Regions from separate parts of the Mammaliicoccus sp. D-M19 genome, predicted to be linked through region 1. Evidence: riboswitches for the same ligand, from Rfam matches in the RefSeq annotation. Region 1 holds a riboswitch; each other region holds the start of a gene.

What was found. Region 1 has a riboswitch for thiamine pyrophosphate ahead of LQ675_RS10110 (thiamine phosphate synthase). Riboswitches for the same ligand answer to the same signal wherever they lie in the genome.
Region 2: it holds a riboswitch for thiamine pyrophosphate, as region 1 does, so the genes downstream of both, LQ675_RS12535 (3-oxoacyl-ACP reductase) here and LQ675_RS10110 (thiamine phosphate synthase) in region 1, are expected to answer to the same signal.
Region 3: it holds a riboswitch for thiamine pyrophosphate, as region 1 does, so the genes downstream of both, thiD (bifunctional hydroxymethylpyrimidine kinase/phosphomethylpyrimidine kinase) here and LQ675_RS10110 (thiamine phosphate synthase) in region 1, are expected to answer to the same signal.
Region 4: it holds a riboswitch for thiamine pyrophosphate, as region 1 does, so the genes downstream of both, LQ675_RS01760 (ECF transporter S component) here and LQ675_RS10110 (thiamine phosphate synthase) in region 1, are expected to answer to the same signal.

What each region holds. Positions count from the first base shown of each region.
Region 1 is NZ_JAJNHW010000004.1:89,944-92,150, forward strand. Features, by position in the region: gene LQ675_RS10100 (NEAT domain-containing protein) at 1-81, opposite strand, end outside; gene isdC (heme uptake protein IsdC) at 65-760, opposite strand; TPP riboswitch at 991-1,099, shown strand; gene LQ675_RS10110 (thiamine phosphate synthase) at 1,176-1,760, shown strand; gene thiO (glycine oxidase ThiO) at 1,753-2,207, shown strand, end outside.
Region 2 is NZ_JAJNHW010000008.1:32,204-34,410, forward strand. Features, by position in the region: gene LQ675_RS12530 (NAD(P)-binding domain-containing protein) at 1-671, opposite strand, end outside; TPP riboswitch at 803-903, shown strand; gene LQ675_RS12535 (3-oxoacyl-ACP reductase) at 1,013-1,765, shown strand; gene LQ675_RS12540 (NtaA/DmoA family FMN-dependent monooxygenase) at 1,796-2,207, shown strand, end outside.
Region 3 is NZ_JAJNHW010000003.1:22,153-24,359, reverse strand. Features, by position in the region: gene LQ675_RS15080 (aggregation-promoting factor C-terminal-like domain-containing protein) at 45-887, shown strand; TPP riboswitch at 1,013-1,111, shown strand; gene thiD (bifunctional hydroxymethylpyrimidine kinase/phosphomethylpyrimidine kinase) at 1,209-2,021, shown strand; gene thiM (hydroxyethylthiazole kinase) at 2,014-2,207, shown strand, end outside.
Region 4 is NZ_JAJNHW010000001.1:332,887-335,093, forward strand. Features, by position in the region: gene auxA (lipoteichoic acid stability factor AuxA) at 1-256, opposite strand, end outside; gene LQ675_RS14950 (hypothetical protein) at 404-529, shown strand; TPP riboswitch at 709-813, shown strand; gene LQ675_RS01760 (ECF transporter S component) at 904-1,479, shown strand; gene LQ675_RS01765 (ABC transporter ATP-binding protein) at 1,491-2,207, shown strand, end outside.

The DNA of each region.
Region 1 (2,207 bases):
ACTAAGCGGTTCATAAGTGTTGAATGAAAGAGTTGAGAATAATAAAGAAAACGCTAATAATGACTTAACACTTTTCTTCATTAATTATGCCTCTTTTCAATTTTTTATTGAACATAAACGTAGCAATTAATAACATACCTGCAACAATTGGAAGGACTGTAATCATTACCGGTGTGCCTGCGCTCGTTTGAGGATTTTTCACATCTTGTGAAGAAGTTGCAGATCCATTAGTTGGTGTACTACTATTTGAACTAGAAGATGCTGCTGTTGAATTCTTTGAAGCATCACTAGATGAAACTGCCGCAGCTTGGCCAGAAGGTTCTTTCACATCAAATGTGATTTTGTATTTGTTATCGTATAAGAACGGTTTACCATCGACTTTTTCATTGATATAAACATCAATTGTTCCAGCAAGTTGGCCAAATGTAGAATTCACTTTAAAGCTAGACGTTCTAACGTCTGAACCTTTGTCTTCACTTACGATACTTTCAGCAGAACCATCAACTGTAATACCTTTAATCCAATGGCTGTGATTCATCGTTAATTGAAGTTGCTTTTCGCCATTCTTAACTACTAACTTACCTGGTTTATTAAAATAATCATTTGCAATCGAAACATCTGAAGTACCATGTTTCAATACTGTGTAATCAACGTCATAAGTACCATCCTTAACATCAGCAGAAGCCACCTTACCTACGCCTACTGATAATAAAATAAGTACTAATAACCCAATATTTAAAACTTGTTTAAACCTTTTCATAATATACCTCCTTTGTAAATTTCTTGAAATTCTCCTTCCACCTTATAATTTAATTGATAATAGTTATCAATGTCAATATTATTTTCTATTTTAATAAATAGTTAGTTATCAAAATTTTATTTCGCAAAATTTAAAAATTAATAGAATGGAATAATTTGGGTTGTAACTAAATAACATATAAATTTGAACATTCTTACTTTTATATGTACAATGGATGTAATAACTGAATAAATGTCCACTGGAAGTGCCTTATTATAGGCTGAGACTGAAGTAGTGACTTCGGGATTCCTTGAACCTGATCCAGTTCATACTGGCGTAGGAAAGTGGCGTATATAAGCTTACTTATACTTATAATTAAATTTTTACGCTATTTTTCTATCCAGAAAAATAGCGTTTTTTATTTGGAGTGATTTCATTGTTTATTGCTGTTACACCGTATAAAGACTTAGATGTTGATGATTTAGAACATTATATAGAGATTGCAGAAGAGATTGATTTGTTATTACTGAGAGTGCCTATGACACATGATGATCTATGCTGGGCGTTTGATTATTTATTAGCAAATGGCTTTTCGCAAACGAAATTAATGATTCATTCTGATATGACCATACTTGAAAAATATGATTTAAATTTTATTCATTTTCGTGAAGATGACGTGCAAGCATTTGAATTTAAAAAGCTTCACCCTCATATATCCGTTAGTATGTCTACACATTCAGTTGAAACTGTGAAACGCGCACGTGAGTGGTCTTTAGATTTCGTATTCTTTGGTCACGTGTTTGAAACGTGTTCTAAAGATGGTCTTAAACCAAGGTCTTCTAAAGACATAAAGGATGCAGTATCTATAGATATTCCTGTTTATGCAATTGGTGGCATAGATACGCATTCTATTAAGTCGTTGCCTCATGGCTTTGAAGGTGTTTGTGCAATATCATTTTTCAGAGATCGAAGTTCGCGTGAAATTCAGTTATTAAGAGAGGAGTGGCTTGCATATGTATGACATGTTAATTGTTGGCTCTGGCGTCATGGGGATGTCTATTGCGCGTGAATTAGCCCTTAAAAATGATTCGTTGTCTATCGCTGTGATAGATCGAGATGTTCCTGGATTACACGCATCTTATAAAGCTGGTGGGATGTTAGGTGCACAAAATGAATTTATTGAAGATACACCCCTTTATCAACTTGCATTACGTTCGAGAGATTATTTCGAATCACTCAGTCACACGTTATATAAAGAGACGAATATCAATATTGATTATCAAGCACACGGTTTAATTAAAATGGCCGCATCACGAGATGATATCGACAGCTTAACTGAGCAATATCGTTTTTTAAATAAACGTGATCGTTCAGTTACTACATTAAATAGTCAATCACTTCGTCACCTTTCAAATCATACGATTTCCTATAATCATAAAGCGATTTATATTCCATTTGATGGCCAAAT
Region 2 (2,207 bases), on a different contig from region 1:
CCTAACCATCCTGGATCAGCATCAAAATCATGAATTTCTAACGGCTTATTCGTCCATAGATGCACATGTTTTTCATCATCATGATAAATTAATTTTAACGCTAAGTGTGCAGCTGATATCCCACTTCCAACAACGTGAGAACTTTCATTAAATTGAATATTTGCATCTTCAAAAATATGTTGTACATCTGGTGCATGCTCATACATTTCTGGAACCTTTGGCTTATGATTACAACCTGATGCGATGATGACATTCTGTGTATATATCATCTCCCCTGATTCCAATACGACACACCAATCATCTCTATATTTCTTTATATCTACAGCAGTGTCTTTAATATGGCATTCATGTAATCGATAATATTCAACTTGTTCCGCTGTATGGTCCATAAACATATCTCTTTTTGGTCTTTTATACTTACCATAAATTCCACCTGCATAGTCCATTTTCTTTAAATATTGTTTTAAATGAAAAGGATTTGGGTGAACATGGTGTACGATTGGAGACCTTAAATAAGGCATACTAATATTCTGTGTTCGATGGTCAAATTGATGACAGAACACATCGTGCGGGTCAATAATTGTTAAGTCTTTATTTTTTAATCCTTTAACTTTTAATTCTAATGCTATCGTTATAGCGTGGATGCCACCACCTACTATCGTCCACTTCATCTTATCACCTTCATTTTATAAATCGTAATCAATACGTTTTATATCATAACCGATTTTTCCTATCATTTGCAACTGACATTTATACAAACTTGACATCGATTATTAAAAACTATACATTGATAGTAATTAAATAGATGCACTAGGGGTGTTTTTTAACTGAGATGAGGATGAACTCGAACCCTTTGAACCTGAACTAGATCGTACTAGCGTAGGAAAGTGTTTGTGAAATGAATTTATAGGGATGACTATGCCCTTTTTATAAATATCTTTGTTTTTACACAACTTTCTTACGAGAAGGTTGTGTATTTTTTTATTTAAAATTCTATATGGGAGTGTTACATATGACAAAGACAATATTAGTAACAGGTAGTAGTAGAGGATTAGGCGCAACAATCGCACGTACATTAGCATCTGAAGGACATCAAGTCATCATTAATTATCATAATAGTAAAGCGTTAGCAGAACAGTTAGTTGCTGAAATTGGAGCAGAACAAGCGATTGCTATTCAAGCGGATGTGACGAATCGCGCTGAAGTTGATCAGTTAATTGATGAAGGTACGAAACATTTTGAAAAAATTGATGTCGTCGTCAACAATGCCTTAGTTAACTTTAAATTTGACCCAGTAAAACAAAAAGCATTCGTCGACCTTGCATGGGAAGACTATCAACAACAAATTGATGGCACATTAAAAGCAGCATTTAATATTGTGCAAAGTGTTGCACCTCAATTCATTGAAAGAAAACAAGGTGCGGTTATTAGCATCGGTACGAATTTATTCCAAAATCCTGTCGTACCTTATCACGAATATACAACTGCGAAAGCTGGTTTAATTGGCTTCACGCGTAATATCGCTGCTGAATTAGGTCAACATGGCATTACAGCCAATGTTGTTTCTGGTGGCCTACTCAAAACGACCGATGCCAGCTCTGTGACAACACCTGAAGTGTTTGACTTAATTGCTCAATCAACACCTCTTAAAAAAGTCACTTCACCACAAGATGTCGCAAATATGGTGAGCTTTCTTGCTTCTGATAAAGCAAGTGGTATAACTGGACAAAATTATACTGTAGATGGTGGCTTAACAATGAACTAGAATTCCAAAAGAGAGATAAGGAGAATAGAAATGCGTAATTTAAGAAGCGATCAACTCAATATTGGTGTCTTATTATATGGATGTGGCCATCATCAAGCAGCATGGCTTATGGAAGACTCCTCTATTGAACAGATTGGTGATATCTCTTATTATCAATCATTAGCACAACTATCAGAAAGAGGTTTATTAGATGCTGTGTTCTTTGCAGATAATCAATCATTCCCTGCAAAATCAGATAGTGAATTACCAGCATTCTGGTTGGATCCAATTGTGAACTTGACTGCTATATCACAAGTTACAAAACATATTGGTTTAGTTTCAACAATATCAAGTTCATTTTCAAACCCTTATACTGCGGCTAGACAAATTTTAACCCTCGATCATGCAACGAATGGTCGTGTCGGTTGGAACTTAGTAACATCCATGACAGATATAGAAGCTC
Region 3 (2,207 bases), on a different contig from region 1:
AATCATATAAAAAGTGAAAACCTTACAGGAGGAAACATTCAATCATGAAAAAATTATTAGCAGTTTCAACTGCGGCAGTTGCAGTTACTACAGGGGTAACAGCTACAGCCGATGCAGCAACACATACAGTAAAATCTGGTGATACTTTAGGTAGTATTTCACAACAATACGGTACTTCAGTAAGTGCTATCAAAGCAGAAAATGGTTTAAAATCTAACTTAATCTTCCCTAACCAAGTAATCAAGGTTAACGAGAAAAGTTCAGAATCAACTACAGAATACACTGTAGTATCAGGAGATACTTTAGGTAAAATTGCATCTAAATACGATGTAACTGTATCTCAATTAAAAGCATGGAACAACTTATCTTCAGATCTAATCATTGTTGGACAAACTTTATCATTACAAGCTCCAGCTCAATCAGTTGAGCCAGCTAAAGCGCCTGTAGCACAACAAGCGCCAGTTCAACAAACACAAGAACAAGTTGCAGCTCCAGCTCAACAACAAAGCTACCAAGCGCCTGTTCAATCATACAAAGCGCCAGCTCAACAAACATATAAAGCGCCAGCTCAACAATCATACCAAGCACCAGCTCAAAAAGTTAGAACTACTCAAACTTCAACAGCTAGCACTGGTGGATCTACTAAAGCTCAATTCTTAGCTGCTGGTGGTTCAGAAGCTATGTGGAATGCGATTGTATTACCAGAATCAAGTGGTAATCCAAATGCAGTAAGTCCAAATGGTTACCAAGGTCTTGGTCAAACTAAAGAATCTTGGGGTACTGGATCAGTAGCTACACAAACTCAAGGTATGTTAAACTACGCTAAAAACCGTTACGGTTCAGAATCAGCTGCTATTGCTTTCCGTCAAGCTAACGGATGGTGGTAAGCCATACACTTTAATCTAAAGTGGTTATAAATTAATTAATCCAATCGTCTAGGAAATATCCTAGGCGATTTTTTAATTTGACCACAATACGTCTATTTGATAATCTTAAGTAAACTGAATATATGAGTGACTGCTAGGGGCGCCATTTGGCTGAGATGATTAAATTCAGTCCCTTAACACCTGATTTGGATAATGCCAACGTAGGAAAGTGGTCGATGAACGTTTTTACAACTATTAATTGACCTCTTTCTTATGAAAGAGGTCATTTTTTATGAAGTTATGAATAATAGAATTATAAATATAAATTTGAGGTGGATTACAATGAAAAAACCGAATATAGCATTAACAATTGCTGGAACGGACCCAAGTGGTGGAGCGGGTATTATGGCGGACTTAAAATCATTTCATGCATCAGGCGTTTATGGAATGGCTGTTGCTACAAGTATCGTTTCACAAAATAGTTTAGGTGTACAAGATGTTTACCATTTACCTGTTGAAGTTATTGAAAGCCAATTAAAAAGTGTCTTTGATGATGAAGTGCCACATGCTATAAAAACAGGCATGATTGCATCAGAAGAAATGATGCAAACGATTAAACCATTTATTGAACAATCTGGAAAGCCGTATGTTATTGACCCAGTAATGGTTGCTAAAAGTGGTGATGCGCTAATGGATGATGAAGGGAAAGGGAAACTTAAAGAAATATTACTACCATTAGCTACAGTTGTTACACCTAATATTCCAGAAGCAGAAGATATTACTGGATTTAAAATTCAAACTGAAGAAGAAATTAATAAAGCTGGTGCATTTTTCTTAAATGAAATTGGATCTAAAGGTGTTGTTATAAAAGGTGGACATCTGGACGGGGATGCAATCGACTATTTATTTACTGAGAATGGCGTGAAAAGCTGGAAAAGTGAAAGATTTAGTACGAAACATACACATGGAACAGGTTGTACATTTAGTGCAGTGATAACAGCAGAGTTAGCTAAAGGTCATTCAATTGAGGAAGCGGTAGAAGTAGCTAAACGATTTATTACGTTAGCTATTCAATATACACCTGAAATAGGCAAAGGTAGAGGTCCAGTGAACCACTTTGTATACCAAAAGATAGAGGGATTAGATTATGAGTAAATTAACAAATATTAGAGAAAATAGTCCATTAATCGTATGTTATACAAATGATGTCGTTAAAAACTTTACAGCTAATGGTTTAATTTCATTAGGCGCAAGCCCCGCAATGAGTGAAGAACCTGAAGAAGCAGAAGAATTTTCAAAAGCAGCAGGAGCATTTCTTCTTAATATAGGGACGATTACGAC
Region 4 (2,207 bases), on a different contig from region 1:
ACACACCAAATAGCAATACTATAATTGCTGCGATAACTGGAAAGTTACCGATATAATGGTGTAATATTCTTACTAATTCATCAAAAAAAGCTACAAAAAAGTCCCAAATATTATTGATATGGATATTACTTGAATCCTTGATATTATAATCTTTAATACGTGGTGCATTAAAAAGTATAAGTAATCCAGTAATCAAAATAAATATACCTATAATTCGACTAAAATGAACTTCCCAGCTTTTTTTCTTTATAGCCATGTTCTTCACCTCATTGAACATTATAATTGTTTCATTTTCAATTGTCTTTAATTATATTGAAAATCAGTCCCAAGTACTAGCAAGAAGTTTAAAACTTATATGTAGTTGGGTATATAATAATATCATAAATTTTAAAGGAGTGTTATTATGACTCATAATGATAAGCATAAAGAAGAAGCAGAAAAAGCTAAGAAAAAAGAACAAGAAAATAAGCAAGACAACAACAAAGGTCAAGATGAAACAAAAGAAAATATACAAGACACATTCGAATAAATAAATTTCATTATCGTGCCTAGTCGGGAGCGAAATCACAATTTGCGATTTCGCTCCCGATTTTATTTTGAATTTATTTTAATGACTTACAAATCATTTATTTAAGAAATTAATTTTATTTTTATGATTTACTATTGACAAAAAGATTAATAAGACTTATCGTATGGATAACAAATTAATAAATGCACTAGGGGTGTTTTGAAACTGAGACAGACATGAAAAGGTCTGAACCCTTTGTACCTGATCTAGATGATACTAGCGTAGGAAAGTGTTCGTAAATCATATAATATTCATTTTTAAATGATAACAATATTTTTGTGCGCTTCTATTTAGATATAGGAGTGCACATTTTTTATATAAAAGGAGAATTTAACATGTCAAAAAGATTAACGTTATCAGATATTTTAGTAACTGTATTAATTGGTGCTTTGTTTGCAATCATTTATAAGTTCTTATGGATACCTTATGAAATTTTAAAACCACTTGGTCTACACTTAGAACAATCTGTATATGGTGTATGGTTTATTGCAGCAATTGTCACTTATTTAATTATTCAAAAGCCTGGTGTTGCCATTCTTGCTGAATTTGCTGCTGGCGCTGGAGAAACAATTGTAATGGGGCAATTCGATATTCCAACATTTATATATGCATTATTACAAGGTTTAGCTTGTGAAATCATCTTCCTAGCTGTTCGATATCAATCAAGAAAATTATCAGTTGCAGTAATAGCTGGAATGGCTGCAGGTATTATTACGTTACCAATTGATTGGTTCTATAATTACTTAGGTGACGTTGCTTTATGGAATGTTATTTTAATGTTTACGATTAGAATTTTAAGTGGTGCAATCGTTGCGGGTGCATTAGGCTATGCAATTGTAAAAGCACTTGACCAAACTGGTGTTACGAAATTGTTCAGACCAGCATCTAAAAAAGATTATGACTTATTATAGGAGTTATTCAATTGTTATCACTAAAAAATTTAAGACTAAAGTATCCTGATGATGAACGCATTATATTTAAAAATTTAAACATCAATATTAACGATAAAGAAAAAGTTCTGTTACTAGGTCCAAGTGGATCTGGTAAAAGTACATTATTAAATATATTAAGCGGTATTATACCGAGATCGATGGACATACCGATGAAAGTAGATTCAATCAATATCGATTCACTTCCGGGTGTTATTTTCCAAGATCCAGATACGCAGTTTTGTATGCCTGAGATTAAAGAAGAATTAGCATTTGTGCTTGAGAATATGAACATCGAACCTGATAAAATGGACGGATTTATAAAAAATGTCATGAAACAGGTAAATTTAAATGCTGACCCTTCACTAAAAATCAATCGTTTAAGTGGTGGTATGAAACAAAAATTAGCGATTGCTTCTATATTATTACAAGATACAAATACGTTATTTCTTGATGAACCGACAGCAATGCTTGATCATCAATCAACGACTCAACTATGGGATTTGATTATGGATCATTGGACAAATCAAACCGTTGTAATCGTGGAACATAAAGTTGATTATATTTGGAATTATGTTGATAGAGTCATCGTGATGAATGAAAATGGTGAAATCACACATGATAGTACACCTCAAGATATATTAGATCATCATACAGACATATTAAATGAATACGGTGTATGGCATCCTAACTCATGGCGATATGCCCCA